One region of the Cedecea sp. B1(4) genome, then DNA from elsewhere that is predicted to be linked to it. Evidence: predicted binding sites of a transcription regulator. Region 1 holds the regulator's gene; each other region holds the start of a gene.
What was found. Region 1 encodes Fur, which represses iron uptake genes when iron is present. Its sites were predicted from a motif close to ATAATAATGAGAACNACTATCAA; they were not measured.

Region 1 (4,621 bases):
CGTTTAGTGGCAAACGTAGTGCGCTTGCTCTTGCTATTGCAAGCGTTACCGCTCTTTCAGGTTTTGTAGTAGCTCCGCAGGCTAGCGCCGCGGGCTTTGTTGATGACTCCACGCTGACCGGCGGCATCTATTACTGGCAGCGTGAACGTGACCGTAAAGACGTGTCTGACGGTAAGTACAAAACTAACCTGTCGCACTCAACCTGGAACGCCAACCTCGACTTCCAGTCCGGCTATGCGGCTGACATGTTTGGTTTCGATATTGCCGCCTTTACCGCCATTGAAATGGCCGAAGACAGCGCCAGCGGTCACCCGAACGAAATCGCATTCTCCTCTAAAAATAAAGGCTACAGCGAAGACTACTCCGGCGATAAAGGCGGTATCAGCCTCTATAAAGCCGCCGCTAAATTTAAGTACGGCCCGGTTTGGGCTCGTGCAGGTTACATTCAGCCAACCGGCCAAACCCTATTAGCGCCACACTGGAGCTTTATGCCTGGTACCTACCAGGGGGCTGAAGCGGGTGCCGCATTCGATTACGGTGATGCCGGCGCACTGAGCTTCTCCTACATGTGGACTAACGAGTACAAGGCGCCATGGCACCTGGAAACCGACAAGTTCTACCAGAATGACAGAAAGACCAAAGTTGATTACCTGCACTCCATCGGCGCGAAATATGACTTCAAAAACGACCTGATTCTGGAAGCTGCATTCGGTCAGGCTCAAGGTTTTGTTGATCAGTACTTTGCTAAAGCCAGCTACAAATTCGACGTTGCAGGCAGCCCGCTGAGCACCAGCTACCAGTTCTATGGCACCCGTGACAAAGCCGCGAACAACACCATCAACGATATTTATGACGGCACCGCATGGCTTCAGGCGCTGACCTTAGGCTATAAAATTGGCCAGGTTGACCTGCGTCTGGAAGGGACCATGGTGAAGGCAGAAGGCCAGCAGGGTTACTTCCTGCAGCGTATGACGCCAACCTACGCGTCTTCCAACGGTCGTCTGGATGTGTGGTGGGATAACCGCTCTGACTTCAACGCCAACGGTGAAAAAGCCGTGTTCTTCGGCGCAATGTATGACCTGAGTAACTGGAACCTGCCGGGTTGGGCAGTGGGTGCTTCTTACGTTTATGCATGGGACGCAAAACCATCTACATGGGCGCTTGATGCTTCCGGTAACCGCCAGGATCTCGCTTCGAATAAGATCAAAGAGTCTTCTTACAGCCTCGACGCCATGTATACCGTGCAGGAAGGCCGTGCGAAAGGCACGCTGTTCAAACTGCACTTCACTCAGTACGACAACCACTCCGACATCCCAAGCTGGGGCGGTGGTTACGGCAACATCTTCCAGGATGAGCGTGACGTGAAATTCATCGTGATTGCTCCGTTCACCATCTTCTGATGTGAAACCGGGCGCGCAAGCGCCCGTTTTTTTATAAGGAACCGAACATGAAAAAGATTCTGCTGATTACCGCCGCTGTATTCACGCTGTCTGCCTGCGTTCAACCTCCTGCACCTCCGGAAGATTCACGCCTGAAGCAGGCCTATAGTGCCTGTATCAATACGGCGGAAGGCAATCCGGATAAAATTGAAGCCTGCCAGAGCGTGCTGAACGTACTGCGTCAGGAAAAACAGCATAAAGCGTTTGTTGAGAAAGAGACGGTGAACGTGCTGGATTACCAGAAATGTATCCAGGCAAGAAAGAGCGGCAATGATGAAGCCGCGAAGGTACGCTGCGATAAGATTTGGCAGGAGATTCGCGCCAATAACAGCTGATAGCCTTTTTCAGTTAATAAAAAAACCGGCAAGGGAAACCTGCCGGTTTTTGCTTTTAAACGCCACCGAAGCAGCGTTTGTTAATGCGGATTACTTATTTAGGATCGTGGGCCGTGTCGTCTTCGCGGCAGTCACCTTCAGCACAGTGCCCGTACAGATAGAGGCTGTGGTTAGTCAGGCGGATGCCGTGGCGCGTGGCAATTTCACGCTGGCGGGATTCAATAGAATCATCGCTGAACTCGATCACTTTACCGCAGTCGAGGCAGATCAGGTGGTCGTGATGATGCTGCTGGGTCAACTCAAAAACGGACTTGCCGCCTTCAAAATTATGGCGGGTCACGATCCCTGCATCATCAAACTGGTTCAGCACGCGATAGACGGTCGCCAGGCCGATTTCTTCGCCCATGTCGATCAGACGTTTATATAAGTCTTCCGCGCTGACGTGATGATTTACCGGCTCTTGCAGCACTTCGAGGATTTTTAATCGCGGAAGCGTGACTTTCAAGCCGGCCTTCTTTAATGCGGTATTGTTGTCAGTCATGCGGAAAGTGTCCTGTTGCTTAACGATTCGCTCAAACTGCAGTGAGCGTAAAGAGTAATGCGTCTCATTATAGAACTGCTACTTCTAAATGGGAACCGCAAGTATGGTGCAAAATAAGGCTGAAAAATCGTGGCGGCGTCGCCATTTACAGTAATTATCAGCCAAGCTATCAGGAAGACATTGTACAGGGATGTACGAGAAAGTTACAAACTTGTAGCAATTATTTTCATTGCTACAAGCTATCAAGATGGCGCAAATATCGCATTTGCGCCATGGAAATCAGGCGTTAATGATATCGGCCAGATTCAGTTCTTCAGAAACCTGTTTAACCCACTTCTCAACGCGCTCAGCGGTCAGTTCCGGCTGGCGATCTTCGTCGATAGCCAGACCGACAAAATTGTCGTCATCCGCCAGGCCTTTGGAGGCTTCAAAGTGGTAGCCCGCGGTTGGCCAGTGGCCCACAATTGCCGCGCCGCGCGGTTCGATAATGTCGCGAATGGTGCCCAGCGCATCACAGAAATATTCCGCGTAGTCTTCCTGGTCGCCGCAGCCGAACAGCGCCACCAGTTTGCCGTTGAAATCGACTTCTTCAAGCGTAGGGAAGAAGTCATCCCAGTCGCACTGGGCTTCACCGTAGTACCAGGTTGGGATGCCGAGCAACAGAATGTCGAAACCTTCGAGATCTTCTTTGCTGCTTTTAGCAATGTCATGCACCTCAGCAACGTCTTTACCGAGCTGTTTTTGAATCATTTTCGCGATATTTTCGGTGTTACCGGTGTCGCTGCCGAAAAAAATGCCTACGATTGCCATGAGTAAAATAACCTCTTGAAACTTAATAGTATGCTGGCCGTTCAATGCCCACGTATAGGGCAATCATAGCAGAACAGCTCCAGCAGCGGAAACAGCTATCACGCCCGGGTGCACAGTCTGCAACATGGTTTTGCTCACCCTTTTGAGATTTCAGATAACCTGCAGGGTGTCTGAAGGCGTTACCCGAGATTTTTAAGCTGCTCGAGCAGCATCTCTTCGATCAGTTCGCTGCGGCTGATGTTACGGGCGTCAGCCAGCTGGTTGAGGGCATCGACCGCCTCGTTGTTCAGTTTTAGCTCAACTCGCTTCAAACCACGCACTTTATCGCGCTTCAGCTGATTGCGTTTATTAATACGCAACTGCTCATCGCGCGAGAGCGGATTGGTTTTCGGCCGCCCGGGGCGACGCTCGTCCGCGAACAGATCTAATGTAGTACGGTCCGTTTGTTCTTTTGCCATGATTAGAATACTGACAGGAAATTCTGGCTGCAGGGGCAGGGTGCCGGTGCAATTAAGCGCGCCATCATACATCAGCGCGCCATTCCCGCCAACGCGTTAGCGACTTCAGCTGCCCGGTCGGTCTGTTTTTAATCAGTTTTTCTACTTAGCGTCGATAAATCGGTGGATTGCCCGCAAAACGGCATCCGGTTTTTCCGCATGAACCCAATGACCCGCTCCAGCGATGACGTGAGCGCGGGCCTGTGGGAACTGACTTAACAGCGCCTCGCGGTGGCTTTCATCAACATAGGGAGAATTCCCACCGCGGATAAATAGCGCCGGATGTGGCCACGCCGAGACAGGCTGCCAGCCAACGATATTTTCGTATTGCTGCCAAAGCACAGGCACGTTGAACTTCCACTCGCCGTCAGCAAAGGATTTCAGCAGAAACTGAATGACGCCTTCCTCAGCTATGTGGTCGCGCATGATTTGCGCCGCCTGTTGGCGAGTTTTTATGCCCGCTTCGGTGACCGCGCGAATAGCCGCGAAAATCTCGTCGTGACGTCGCACCTGATAGTTAACCGGCGCAATATCTATCATCACAAGCTTATCAATACGCTGAGGGGCGATTGCGGTAAGCGCCATCACCACTTTGCCGCCCATGGAATGGCCAATAAATGTGGCCTTCTCGATACCGTATTCGTCCAGCGTGTCCAGAACATCTCCAGCCATTGCGGCATAGCTCATATCATCGCTGCGCGGTGACAGCCCGTGATTGCGCAGATCGATCTGCAGCAACGCATGATCTTTACCCAGATCCCGTGCCAGGACACCCAGGTTATCCAGGCTGCCAAACAGGCCGTGGATGAGTACGATAGGGGAATTGCTATTCAATTGTTGCGCAGTTTGCAGGCGAGCATTTAATTTCATGGCAAAGTTCTTTATTTTGGTTCGTTTGGTTAGGGTATCATGTTGGCATTCTCGCGGGCGTGCGGCAAATATTCAGTTTACTCTGACTTTGAGTCGCCTCTCCTGTTCGCTGTTGGGATTTGACCCTAT
Region 2 (4,621 bases), on a different contig from region 1:
ACCTTCTCGACGCTTATCTGCGAGAAGTTATTGTTGCCGATAATCGGGATGTCTTTGATTGCCGGGAACGCTTCGGTGTAGCGGTTCCAGGTCTGCGGATCCAGACGCTGCAGATCCGCAGGCCAGCCGACGACGCGCTTCGCCGGGTTACCGTCCTCCACCAGAGCGAGGGTATAAATCATCCGGCTTTCGCCGACGACCAGGCGCTGCGGGTTATCCGGCACCTCAACTTTACGCTGCAGAATATCGGTTATCGTTTTGGCCTGACTGCCGGCGCTAAGCGCCAGCAGGGCCGCGAGCAACAGCGACTTTTTCATCTCAGAAGTCCACGCTGGCTGAGAGATAAGCGGTGCGCGGTTCACCTTCGATAACGCGTAGGTTACCGGCGCTGGATTCATAGTACTCGCGGTCGAACAGGTTTTTGACGTTCAGCTTCAGCTCGGTATTTTTGCCCAGCAGCTTGCTGTCCCAGGCCACAAACGCATCCGCAACGGTGTAAGCCGGCATGGTGAAGCTGTTTTCCGGGTCACCCGCGCGGCTGCCAACATAGCGCCCGCCGCCGCCCAAGCGTAATTCACCCGGCAGCCAGGAGAAACGCAGGGTGTGGCTGAGGTACAGTCCGCCCATGGTCGTCGGGGCATTTACCAGGTGGTTGCCGACGTTCACCGGATTGACGTTATCTTCCACGATCTCAGTTTTGTCATAGCTGTAGTTCGCCGTCAGGTTCCAGTCCTGCGCAATTTCGCCGTTAAGCTCTAATTCCGCACCGGTGGAGCGCGCTTTCGGGATGTTGCGGGTCACGCCGTTGATAAAGACCGACATGTCTTTTTCATCAATGCGGTAGAGCGCCAGGCTGCTGGTCAGGCGAGGTGCCATCTGCCATTTCGCGCCTACTTCCCATGTCGTCCCTTTTTCGGTGGAAGCTACGTTGCCGTTGTCGTCCGTTTGCGTGGAAGGGGTGAACGACTTGCTGTAGCTGCCGTACAGCGACACGTCAGGCACGATTTTGTACACCAGGCCCAGCTGCGGCAGGAAGGCATTGCCCCGGTCCTCCAACGTGGTTTGCGGGTTTACCCAACCGGCGCTGGAGGTCTGGGTATAGCGCTGCAGGCGGCCACCCAATACGGCAATCCACTGGTCAGTCAGATGAATGCTGTCTTTCGCAAACACGGAGCGGCTGTAGAGATTAGTGCGCAGGTTGCTGTTGGAATCGCTATAGGTGCTGCTGTTTGTGACCGGCGAGACGCCGTACACCGGGTTATACATATTGAAGGTTTTCGTCACCTTCCCACGGTACGAATACTTCTTGTAGGTTTCGTTTTGCTCGTAATCCGCGCCCAGCGTGATGTCGTGGGTCATGCCCAGCAGTTCAGGGCTACCGCTGATGTCCCAGGACGCGTAATCCGTCTGGTGGTTAAAGCCACGGTTAGCATCCGCGCGGCGGGAAACCAGACCGCTGTTAGGATCGACCGCCGTGGCACGCACTTCGTTACTGTCGTAGCGGCGCTGCATCCAGGCGTAGTTCAGGTTCGTTTCCCAGGTGTCATCCAGCTTGTACGAGTAGTTGGTCGTCAGGCGTTTGTTTTTGCCCCAGGCATGGTTGGCGTAATCGTCAATGCGGCGGTCGTAAGGAATGTTGAGCGGTTTGCCGTTGATAAACGCTGTGCCGCGGTCATACGGAATATCAAACTTATATTCTACGTAGCTGATATTGAAAGAGGCTTTGTCACCGTACCAGCTGAGCGACGGGGCAATCAGCGTGTGTTCGTCGGTGCCGAAATTCCGCCAGTAATCCTCATGCTGGCGTTCGGCCACCAGGCGGAAGGCGAAGCCGTTGCCGAGCGGGCCGGTGACGTCAACCATGCCGGACCCGCCGCCGTTGCTGCTACTTGTGCCGCTGACGTGGGTGTTCCAGCTGTACTGCGGTTTCTTGCTAACGAGGTTAATCACGCCGCCAGGATTCAGGATGCCATAGAGCAGGGAGGCCGAGCCTTTCAGCACCTCAACATGGTCGATGCTGGAATCCATCGCCAGGCCCTGGTTGCTTCGCACCCCGTCAATAAACACGGAGCCGTCGCTGTTCGAGCCAAAGCCGCGTTTGACAAAACCGTCCTCGATGCCGCCGAGGGTATTACTCTGCGTGACGCCGCTGACGAACTTCATCGCGTCATTGACCGAGGTCACCGCGTAGTCGTCAATCACCTGCGGCGTGACCACGCTAACGGACTGAGGGATTTCGCTGCGCGGCGTTTTGCTGCGGGAGGCGATGGAGGAGTCATCCTGGGTATAGCTGGTTGGTGAGCCGTCCGGATTAGCGGTAGCGACCACGGTTAAGGTGTCTTCCTTCGGTTTGTCGGCGGCGAAAGCCGGAGCACCAACGATGAAGGTTGAAATGATTAATAATTTTGAATTAACAAGAGCCTGGCGAACGAAAGTGGAACCAAAAGGAATGCGATTCATGATGTTGTTTATCTGAACTGAAACGATTTTATAATGGGAATTGAGATGATAATAACAACAATTAGCATTTACAATATTAACTCTGCTTACATAATTACTGGTTTTATATCCAAAATCCTGAAGAGTTAGCGGGGAATTAGCAGAAAAAACGAAGAACGCGGGACGAATGCCCCGCGTGAATATCAAGAGCGTTAACCGACTTCCGGCAGCAGGCCGACGGTAATCAGGAACTGAATAACAATCACGGCGATCCCGCAGGCAAAGACCAGCCCCAGCAGCGGCTTACCGCCCGCCACGCGCCACGTCACCTCCGCATGCTGTTTGCGGCTTTGCCACACCAGCATCGACGGTACCAGCAGGGCAAGCACCGCCAGCGCAACGCCCGCATAGCCCAGCGCCATCACAAACCCCTGCGGGTAGAACAACGCAAAAACCAGCGGCGGCAGGAAGGTCATCAGCCCGGTTTGCAGGCGGCCAGAGGCTTTCCGGCTGCGGGCAAAAAGATCGCCGAGGTAGTCGAATAGACCCAGGGAAACGCCCAGGAACGAGGTGGCCAGAGCGAAGTCGGCGAACAGATGAATCGCCAGCTCAACGTGAGGGGTAGCCACCACCTGACGAACAACCTGCAGGAAGCCGTTCAGCCCGGAATGCTCCGCCATCAGCCCGGTAAAGGTTGGCGAGTCAATGGCGCCGAGGGTGGCGATCTGCCAGAAAATGTAGGCCACCAGCGGAATGGCGCTGCCGACGATAAACACCCAGCGCAGCTTGCGAATATTACCGTTCATGTAGCTGACAATACTCGGCACGCTGCCGTGGAAGCCAAACGAGGTAAAGATGACCGGGATGGCGGAAAGCGCCAGGCCTTTCTCAATCGGCAGCGTAAGCAGGTTGGTGTGGTGGATATGCGGCATCATCAGGGCCAGCATGACTACCAGCAGAATGATTTTGGCGCTGAACAACACGCGGTTAAACATATCGACCATGTGAGTGCCGATGCAGACAATCCCGCCCGCCACAACGGTAAACAACAGCACGCCAGAAGTGGCAGAGATAGAAGTGGACAGCCACTGGCTAAGGCTTGCCGCCAGCAGTTCACCGGCGCCGCTAATGTAAGCCGCCGTCAGGGCATACATCAGGAACAACATACTGAAGCCTGTTAACCACTGGCCGGGGCGGCCGAGATAGCGCCGGGCGAGGGTACCCAGACCGGTGTCCGCCGGAACGTGCTGATAAACCTCTACCAGCAAGAGTGCGGTGTAACACATCAGTGCCCAAAGGCCGACGAGCATCAGCAGCGTGACGCTAAACCCTACGCCAGCAGACGCCAGCGGCATCGCCAGCATGCCTGCGCCAATGGTGGTTCCCGCCACGATAAAAACACTGCCAAGAGTCCTGTTCTTCACGCTTTCCTCTGCATTTACGAAGAGCTGTATACATTTATGCCGCGCAGGGTAAGGGAAAAGCGTAGATGCGTCAAATGAGGGTTACGGGAGGTGTATTGATATGTTTACGATCTTGCTTAAGTTTTTGTGACATTGTCACGTAATAAAATTAAACCAATCAGTGCTTGCCATGCCGTGGGAAATTAAGGCTTTATTAATATAAATAGTAATAATAACTAATCTCTTTCTCATGGAGAGCATCAATCAATGAAAGTAAATTTGGTCCTGACAGGGTTACTGCTCGCTTCGGCGGGTTGCGGCGCCACCACTTATCCCATCACGGTTACCGACATGGATAACCAGCGTATTACCATCCAGAAGGAACCTCAGCATGTGATCCTGCAGGATGGGCGAGACATTTTGTCTCTGGCGCTGCTTGACCGTGAAGATCCGTTCAAACGTGTTGTAGCCTGGAATAACCTGCCGAAAAAACAGGACACCCAAACCTGGGATGTGCTGAAGCGCAAATGGCCAGAAGCCACCAAAATTATTGATATGGGCTTTAGCGATCAGGGCGAAGTCAACCTTGAGAGCGTGCTGGCGCAGCAGCCGGACATCATGATTGCGCAACTGCGGGCTAAACCTGCGCTGGAGCAAACGGGCGTGATTAACTCACTCAAGAAGCTCAATATCCCGGTCGTGTTCGTTGATTATGAGCTGCACCCGGTAGAGAACACCGCCAACAGCGTGAAGCTACTGGGTACCGTGCTTAATCAGGA
Region 3 (4,621 bases), on a different contig from region 1:
AGAGACCATGCGCGCCCTCGATCATGTGGTGCGCCAGGGCAAAGCGCTGTATGTCGGGATCTCAAACTACCCGGCCGATCGGGCGGAGAAAGCTATTGATATCCTGAACGATCTCGGTACACCTTGCCTGATCCACCAGCCGCGTTATTCCCTGTTTGAGCGCTGGGTTGAAGGTGGCCTGCTGGATCTGCTGCAGGAAAAAGGCGTAGGCAGCATCGCTTTTTCCCCGCTTGCCGGGGGTCAGCTAACCGACCGCTATCTGAGCGGCATCCCTGCGGATTCACGCGCTGCCAGCGGCAGCCGTTTCCTGAACCCCGATCAGATTACGGCAGAGAAGCTGGCAAAAGTACGGCAGCTCAACGCGCTGGCGGAGAAACGCGGGCAAAAGCTGTCGCAAATGGCGCTGGCCTGGGTACTCCGCGATGAAAAAGTGACTTCGGTGCTTATTGGCGCGAGTAAAACCAGCCAGATAGAGGACGCCGTGGGCATGCTAAGCCAGCGCCATTTCAGCGAACAGGAACGAGCAGAAATCGAGGCGATCTTAGTGTAAACGTTTAACTTTCCCTCCTAGTTCACGCCAGGAATTGTGCAAAAAGTGCTATGGTCGGTGATTTAGGAATTGTGTAGTTCATCAGCCTGGTTGTCGGTTTGTAAGATTGTGTTAACAAGCCGCAACACGGCTCTGAGAACCAGGGAGAGAAAGTATGTTCAGGTCACTAATGCTTGCCCTTGCCTTACTGGCCGCAGCGCCGATGGTCGCAAACGCGGGTGAAATCACCCTGCTGCCGTCGGTGAAATTACAGATTGGCGATCAAGATTATCGCGGTAATTACTGGGACGGCGGCAGATGGCGCGACCGTGATTACTGGCACCGCAATTATGAATGGCGCGATCGCGGCTGGCATCGCCACCGTGGCTGGGATCGAGGCTGGGACCGCGGACGGAATAGCTATGAACGCGGCTATCGAGAAGGCTGGAACGACCGCGACGACCATCGCGGCAGAGGTCACGGGCACCGTCATTAAATAAAAAAGGGCTGGATTATCCAGCCCTTCTCACTTTCTTTGGCAAGATTAGTTGCCAAACAGCGTACTAAAAATTAACCACAGGTTGAGCGTCACCACCACCGCGACTATCACCCAGCCAACCAGCTTAACCCAACGCACGTTAACCAAATCACCCATCAGCTTTTTGTCGCTGGTAAACACCAGCAGCGGCACCAGCGCCAGCGCGATCCCGAAGCTCAACAGCACCTGGCTCATGACCAGAATACGCGTTGGGTCGAGCCCCATCATGATGACCACGAAGGACGGCGCCATGGTAATCGCCCGGCGAACCCACAGCGGAATATAAAAACGAACAAACCCCTGCATCACCACCTGCCCGGCAAGCGTGCCCACCACCGTGGATGACAAACCGGCCGCCACCAGGCTAAGCCCGAAAATCGTGGCTGCGGCATGGCTCAACAGCGGTTCCAGCGTTTTATAGGCATCTTCCAGCTCGGCAACACCGGTATGCCCGGTGAAGTGAAACGCAGCTGCGGCGGTGGCCATCATCGCCAGGTTGACGAAGCCGGCAATCGTCATCGCTATCGCCACGTCCCATTTAGTGGCGGAATAGCGCTCTGCCCGGTTGCCCGCATGCAGGTGCTGAGTCAGAGAAGAGTGCAGGTAAATCACGTGCGGCATGATTGTGGCGCCCAGAACGCCAGCAGCAAGGTAGACCGCCTCGGACGTCGGCAGATTTGGGATCAGCATCCCTTTACCCAGCTCAGCAATCTTCGGCTGGGAAAAAATAAGCTCAACGATGTAGGCCGCCGCCACAAACAGCAGCAGCCCGCCAATGACTTTTTCCAGCGGCTTTTGCCCTCGGCTTTGCAGCATCAAAATCAGGAAAGTGGCTATCCCTGTCAGCACCGCGCCTTGTAGCAAAGAGACGCCCAGAATCAACTTGAAGCCAATGGCCGCCCCGATAAACTCCGCGAGATCCGTCGCCATGGCGATGATTTCCGCCTGCACCCAGTAAATCCACACCAGCGGACGCGGGTAATGATCGCGGATTTGCTCGGCGAGGTTCTTGCCGGTGGCTATCCCCAGCTTGGCTGAGAGTACCTGAATCAGCGCCGCCATCAGGTTTGCCCACACCACCACCCACAGCAGTTGATAGCCATAGCTCGCCCCGGCCTGGATATTGGTCGCGAAGTTACCGGGGTCGATGTAGCCGATAGCGGCGATAAACGCTGGCCCCATCAACGCCAGCCGCAGCTTACGCGCGGTGCGTCCGGTATTGCTGTCAATGCGACTGCTTGTCATCTTCTGCCTCTGAGATATAGCCTTTGCTATGTTTTATGCTATCAAAATGAGAATGGTTATCAAGTTCATTTAGTGCGGGGAAATTGATTTCTCTGATAGCTGAAAACGATGTGCAGGAGGCGTGAGATGGTGAATCTGGATGCCGGTTAACGGATTAACATTTGACCAACGCGTAAGCTGTTAACCAGCTATCCTAACGTAACTTTTATCTTCTTTACTTAACATAGCAGAAATGTATGGTGGATCACTATTTTTGCGTTCCGTCACAGCTCATCACTATAGTGTGGAATTGATCTCGTTTTCTTATTGCTTGTTACATAGAATGTGCAACGAAATTAAACCTGCCTCATATTTGGAGCAAATATGTCCCGCGTTTTGCACTTTGTTTTAGCGCTTGCTGTGGTCGCGCTGCTGGCTTTGCTGGTTAGCCCTAACCGCAAGCAAATTCGTATTCGCTTTGTCATTCAGCTGTTGGTGATCGAAGTGTTACTGGCCTGGTTCTTCCTGACCTCCGACGTCGGCCTGGGCTTCGTAAAAGGTTTCTCCGAAATGTTCGAGAAACTGCTCGGTTTCGCTAACGAAGGGACAAACTTTGTCTTCGGCAAAATGAACGATGAAGGCCTGGCTTTCTTCTTCCTGAAGGTGCTGTGCCCTATCGTGTTCATTTCTGCGCTGATCGGTATTCTGCAGCATATTCGCATTCTGCCGATTGTTATCCGCGCTATCGGTACCGTGCTTTCTAAAGTCAACGGTATGGGTAAGCTGGAATCCTTTAACGCCGTAAGCTCGCTGATTCTGGGACAGTCAGAAAACTTCATCGCCTATAAGGATATTCTCGGCAAGATGTCGCGCAACCGCATGTACACCATGGCGGCGACCGCTATGTCTACCGTGTCCATGTCAATCGTAGGTGCGTACATGACGATGCTGCAGCCAAAATACGTGGTTGCCGCGCTGGTGCTGAACATGTTCAGTACCTTTATCGTGCTGTCGCTGATCAACCCGTACCGCGTGGATGAGAAAGAAGAAAACCTGCAGATGACTAACCTGCATGAAGGTCAAAGCTTCTTCGAAATGCTCGGCGAGTACATTCTGGCAGGTTTCAAAGTGGCGATTATCGTTGCCGCCATGCTGATCGGCTTCATCGCCCTGATTTCTGGCCTGAACGCGCTGTTCGCTGCCGTGCTGGGTATCTCCTTCCAGGGCATTCTGGGCTATATCTTCTACCCGGTTGCCTGGGTGATGGGCGTGCCGTCCGCAGAAGCGCTGCAGGTCGGCAGCATCATGGCGACTAAACTAGTGTCTAACGAATTCGTTGCGATGATGGATCTGCAGAAGATTGCCGGCAGCCTGTCGCCACGCGCGGAAGGCATCCTGTCCGTGTTCCTGGTGTCCTTCGCTAACTTCTCTTCTATCGGTATTATCGCCGGGGCCATTAAAGGCCTGAACGAAGAGCAAGGCAACGTGGTTTCCCGCTTTGGCCTGAAGCTGGTTTACGGATCTACGCTGGTGAGTATCCTGTCGGCATCTATCGCCGCGCTGGTTATCTAATTTTTGCGTATTAAAAAGCCGGTGCTGGTCACCGGCTTTTTTTATGCCTGCGATTCAGCCTCGCCGCCCCAACACACTCTGTTTCTCCCCTGCTGTTTCGCCCTATACAGGCGAATATCCGCCTGACTCTGGATGTGTTCCAGGTCACCGTCTGGGGCTTCTTCATGGGAAGCCACACCCAGCGAGGCCGTCACCAGCAGTTCAGACTCGTCCTCCAGCCTGAGCGGCGTGTTCACCAGCATTTTGCGCACCCGCTGCGCCACGGCGATCGCCGCATGCAGATCGGTATTAGGCAGGTAGATACAAAACTCTTCGCCGCCGATACGCCCGACAATGTCCTGGGTACGGATCGCCTGCTGGATGCAGCGCGTGGCGTGAATAAGCACCCGGTCGCCAACCTGATGCCCAAAGCGGTCATTCACTTTTTTGAAATGATCGAGATCCAGCTGAATCAGGGAGTAATCCACGTACTTCGGGCTGATACGCCCGGTTGTTTCAAAGAAGCCACGGCGATTTAGAACGCCGGTCAGGTCATCGTGCAGCGCATGCCGGTGCATTTCCTGCTGCAAATGGCCCATGTTGCGAATCAGCCGACAAATCATGCGATGTGAACCAAACAGAATAAGAATCACCGTCAGCCACATCACTACCAGCAGCACGCTAAAACGCCCAAAGTCCTCGTGTAGCCCCTGCCGGATGGTCTGGACGCTGACAAGGATTGCCCCCGTACCCGTGACATGCCCAAAAGAGGCATAAGC
Region 4 (4,621 bases), on a different contig from region 1:
GAGCGGCGTGTATTTCCAGTTTTCATGCTTGCGTGTCGGTAAACCCAGGCGCAACAGCTGCTGCATATGCTGCTGGGCCACCTGCGAGCGGCCCGTGCCCTGAGCTTCAAACAGATGATGCCACTGCTGGAGCGCGTTGCCGTTACTGCTGTTCGGTAAGCCAGCCATAACCCTGCTCCTCCAGTTGTTTCACCAGGCTGAAATCGCCAGATTTAACGATGCGCCCCTGATACAGCACGTGAACAAAGTCCGGCTTGATGTAGTCAAGGATACGCTGGTAGTGGGTGACCACGATAAATGAACGCTTGCCGTCACGCAGCGAGTTAACGCCTTCGGCCACAATCTTCAGGGCATCAATATCCAGCCCGGAGTCGGTTTCATCGAGAATACACAGCTCCGGCTCCAGCACCGCCATTTGCAGAATGTCGTTACGCTTTTTCTCGCCGCCGGAGAAGCCGACGTTCACCGAGCGGGTGAGTAAATCTTCCGGCATTTGCAGCAGCTTGATTTTCTCTTCCATCAGATCCTGAAAATCAAAGCGATCCAGCGATTCGAGGCCCCGGTATTCCCGCACCGCATTCAGCGCGGTTTGCAGGAAGAACTGGTTGCTGACGCCGGGAATTTCCACCGGGTACTGGAAGGCCATAAAAATACCTTCGCCGGAGCGGTCTTCCGGCGACAGTTCCAGCAGGTCTTTGCCGTTGAACTGCACAGATCCGCCGGTCACTTCGTAGTCTTCACGACCGGCAAGCGTGGCGGATAAGGTACTTTTCCCGGAGCCGTTTGGCCCCATAATGGCGTGAACTTCTCCCGGCTTCACTTCGAGGTTTAAGCCACGCAGGATCTCTTTATCCTCAACGCTGACCTGTAAATCTTTAATGCTTAACATAGTTTTCCCTTAATCCTTAACCGACGCTGTGTTCGAGGCTGATGGCTAATAATTTTTGTGCTTCCACCGCGAATTCGAGCGGTAACTCTGAGAACACGTCTTTGCAGAACCCGTTGACGATCATCGAGATGGCGTCATCTTCGCTGATGCCACGCTGCAGGCAGTAGAACAGCTGATCTTCACCAATGCGCGACGTGGTGGCTTCGTGCTCCAGCTGCGCCGTGTTGTTGCGGCACTCCACGTACGGGAAGGTGTGCGCCCCGCTGTCCGGCCCGATCAACATCGAGTCGCACTGGGTGAAGTTACGGGCGTTGGTCGCGGTGGGCATGATTTTCACCAGGCCGCGGTAGCTGTTCTGGCTATGGCCGGCGGAGATCCCTTTCGAGATGATCGTCGATTTGGTGTTCTTGCCGATGTGGATCATTTTGGTGCCGGTGTCCGCCTGCTGATGGCCGGAGGTCAGCGCCACGGAGAAGAACTCGCCGATGGAGTTGTCGCCACGCAGGATCACGCTCGGGTACTTCCAGGTGATGGCAGAGCCGGTTTCTGACTGTGTCCAGGACATCTTGCTGTTCTCACCTTCGCACAGGGCGCGCTTGGTGACGAAGTTCAGGATGCCGCCAGTGTTGTTATCCCCCGGGAACCAGTTTTGCACCGTGGAGTACTTCACTTCCGCATCGCGGTGAATAATCACTTCCACTACGGCGGCGTGGAGCTGGTAGCTGTCGCGCACTGGTGCAGAACAGCCCTCGATGTAGCTCACATAGCTGCCTTCATCCGCCACTAAAATAGTGCGCTCGAACTGACCGGTTTTTTCCGCGTTGATCCGGAAATAGGTGGACAGCTCCATCGGGCAACGCACGCCTTTCGGGATGTAAATAAAGGTGCCGTCAGAGGCCACCGCGGCGTTAAGCGCGGCGAAGAAGTTATCGTTAGACGGCACCACGGTACCCAGGTATTTTTTGACCAGTTCCGGGTAATCGTGAATCGCCTCGCCGAAGGAGCAGAAGATAATGCCCTGCTCGGAGAGTTTTTCGCGGTAAGTGGTTGCCACAGACACGGAGTCAAAAATGGCGTCAACCGCCACTTCGCTACCTTCGCGCACCGGTACACCAAGCTGCTTAAACGCGTCTTCGACTTCGTTCGTCAGGAAAGCATTAGGTGGCTGTTGCACCGCTCCGGGCTGGGACGCACAGGTGTCGTCGCAGCTCCCGCAGGATGGCGCAGAGTAATAGCTGTAATCCTGGTAATTCAGTTTGTCGTAATTCGCCTTCAGCCAGTGCGGCTCTTCCATTTTCAACCATGCATGGAAGGCATTGAGACGAAACTCCAGCATCCATTCGGGCTCGTTACGACGGGCAGAGATTGCCCGAACCACCTCTTCATTTATGCCCTTCGCCAGCTGCTCGGTCTGCAGCTCGGTGAAAAAGCCCTCTTTATAATTGAGGTTGCCGGTCCAGGTTTTGACATCGTCAGTTGCTTCAGTATTACGAGACATAGTACCGCCTATACCCCAAAGCTTTCGCCGCAGCCGCATTCGTGCTGCGCTTTCGGGTTATTAAATTTAAAGATCTGATTCAGGCCTTCACGCACGTAATCCACTTCCGTGCCGTCGATAAAAGGCATGGCGGAGAGCGGCACCCACAGGCGCGCGCCGTAAAACTCATAGACCAGATCGTCCGGCTTCGGCTCGGTGACCGTGTCCAGCACGTAGCCAAAGCCAGCGCAGCCCGTCTGTTTGATACTCAGGCGGATGCCTTTAAGCTCGGGTTGTTTGGCGGCCAGATCGCGGATATGCGCGCTGGCGGCCGGGGTCAGGGTCAGCCCCTGCCAGGCAAAATCATTGGGATCAAAGGAACCGGTTTGCACATCCATTCTTCACCTCATTATTCTCTGCGCCCGAAGGCCGATACCCTTATGTTAATGATAACAATTATCAATACAACGTTATGAAAACAGGGGTATTCGCGAAACGCTGGTTTTTTGGGCGTCTTTACTAAGGATAGACCGTCATGAAACTCTTGCAGATGGCGAAAAGAGCTGTTTAAGCCACTGGTGTAAAAGGAAATATCAAAGATGAAAAACGCCTGAACCGGGCAAGACAAAAGATGTATAGAAAATATCTATTTATGTGATTGGAAGCGCACTGAATGCGAAATTAGCGCCATAAAGTACCAGTAATTTTCAGTTTTACGGGAACAAGAAGAGGTGCGGTCGCAGGGGGATTAAGGTATCTGTTCAGAAAAATCCGCCCCCTGGTTACCAGGGCATAAGGTTAACCAGGGGAACTGAGTTAGCTATGTTGAGCTGCATTACCACTCAAAGTTGACTGCCGCATTGTATGTCACGGCCTTGAAGTCCTCGGTATTGGTTGAAATCCCGGCCTTTGCGGCGACATTTTCATTGAACCGATACCCGCTACCAATGGCCATCGCGCTGGTAGATTCATACCCGCCTAGCGAGCCAGAAAGGTTGAATTTGCCAACGCTGTAGGGCTGGAAAAGCCCTGAGAGCGCCGCCTGGGAGGCAAACCCACGCTTCATTTTGTGATCCAGTTTATCCACGCGGTTACCGAGATGGTTAAGATCGCCATTAAGCTGGGTGATGGAGTCCTGGAACTGAGCATTGCTCCTGGCCTGACTCTGGTTAATGGTATTCTGCTGCGTATTCAGATTTGCCTGAGACTGGTTAATGGCCCCCTGCTGATTGTTCAGATTTGCCTGAGTCTGATTAATGGCCCCCTGCTGATTGTTCAGATTTGCCTGAGTCTGATTAATGGCCCCCTGCTGATTGTTCAGATTTGCCTGGGTCTGATTAATGGCCCCCTGCTGATTGTTGACGTTAGCCTGGTTCGCATTAACCGTGGACTGCTGTTGATTCACCGCATTCTGCTGGCTATTTACGCTGTTCTGGTTCTCATTCCACTCGGCCTGCTTGACGTTGGTGGCATTCTGCCGATCGTTGAGCATTTTTTGTTGGTCATTGACTGTCTGCTGTTTTTGAATGCTTTCATTCAGCGCTGAATCAATGGTATCAACGTTATTTTTAATATCACCGAAATTTCCATTGGTTTTATCAGCATCAGCATGGGAGTTACTGGAAGTCACGTCTGATGACCAGTCCCCCCATTCAAGAGCAGAGACAGACTGGGTGACTAATAATCCAGAAACAAGAAAGGCCAACAAAGACTTATTATTCATTAAAATTACTCCATTATTATAATTAAACCATTACTGTGCGGAGAAATTATTCATAAATAGAATTAACAAGGCAACACAGAAATAATGATAAAAATAGCCTAAAGCGAATATTCTTAGCCATAAAAAATAAAATTAACTCATTGTTCTTAAAACAATAAAAACAAAAAAACAAAAAATTAGACATAAACAAACACATCAAAAACCACCAGACTTTCAGAATTCACCTCGGGCAAAAGTGGTAAAAAATCGATAATAAAAATCAGATTTAGCAATAAGAGAAAACCATACACATACCAAAAAAAAACAAGATAAATAGATGAGATGAAGATCAGTTAGCTTTTATTGACGACTCTCATTACCTTCCATCGCTTTAACGTCAAATTTCCCGCAGCCTGTATGCGACAGGCTAACCCTCTGCCCTGAGATAAGAATGGCGTGAAAATATTCCGATTTATCGACTATCCTCCTGTTAAGAAAAAAGGGAGCTTGTCCAATGCTGAAAATGATTATGGTCACCGCCCGCGATCGCGTA

Region 2: the regulator Fur is predicted to act here: its motif matches at 2,506-2,528, upstream of ACR6JA_RS06550 (TonB-dependent siderophore receptor).
Region 3: the regulator Fur is predicted to act here: its motif matches at 2,353-2,375, upstream of ACR6JA_RS10885 (Nramp family divalent metal transporter).
Region 4: the regulator Fur is predicted to act here: its motif matches at 2,807-2,829, upstream of sufA (Fe-S cluster assembly scaffold SufA).

The regions. Positions count from the first base shown of each region.
Region 1 is NZ_JCAHMZ010000008.1:38,237-42,857, reverse strand. Features, by position in the region: gene chiP (chitoporin ChiP) at 1-1,400, shown strand, start outside; gene ACR6JA_RS17285 (ChiQ/YbfN family lipoprotein) at 1,448-1,774, shown strand; gene fur (ferric iron uptake transcriptional regulator) at 1,869-2,315, opposite strand; gene fldA (flavodoxin FldA) at 2,595-3,125, opposite strand; gene ybfE (LexA regulated protein) at 3,305-3,583, opposite strand; gene ybfF (esterase) at 3,725-4,492, opposite strand.
Region 2 is NZ_JCAHMZ010000002.1:680,889-685,509, forward strand. Features, by position in the region: gene ACR6JA_RS06545 (ABC transporter substrate-binding protein) at 1-317, opposite strand, end outside; gene ACR6JA_RS06550 (TonB-dependent siderophore receptor) at 319-2,460, opposite strand; gene tyrP (tyrosine transporter TyrP) at 2,652-3,863, opposite strand; gene ACR6JA_RS06560 (ABC transporter substrate-binding protein) at 4,110-4,621, shown strand, end outside.
Region 3 is NZ_JCAHMZ010000004.1:265,436-270,056, reverse strand. Features, by position in the region: gene mgrA (L-glyceraldehyde 3-phosphate reductase) at 1-550, shown strand, start outside; gene ACR6JA_RS10890 (DUF2502 domain-containing protein) at 705-1,025, shown strand; gene ACR6JA_RS10885 (Nramp family divalent metal transporter) at 1,074-2,330, opposite strand; gene ACR6JA_RS10880 (NupC/NupG family nucleoside CNT transporter) at 2,676-3,863, shown strand; gene ACR6JA_RS10875 (diguanylate cyclase) at 3,905-4,621, opposite strand, start outside.
Region 4 is NZ_JCAHMZ010000001.1:467,694-472,314, reverse strand. Features, by position in the region: gene sufD (Fe-S cluster assembly protein SufD) at 1-168, opposite strand, end outside; gene sufC (Fe-S cluster assembly ATPase SufC) at 143-889, opposite strand; gene sufB (Fe-S cluster assembly protein SufB) at 906-2,387, opposite strand; gene sufA (Fe-S cluster assembly scaffold SufA) at 2,396-2,764, opposite strand; gene ACR6JA_RS02325 (YadA C-terminal domain-containing protein) at 3,202-4,089, opposite strand; gene ACR6JA_RS02320 (ABC1 kinase family protein) at 4,583-4,621, shown strand, end outside.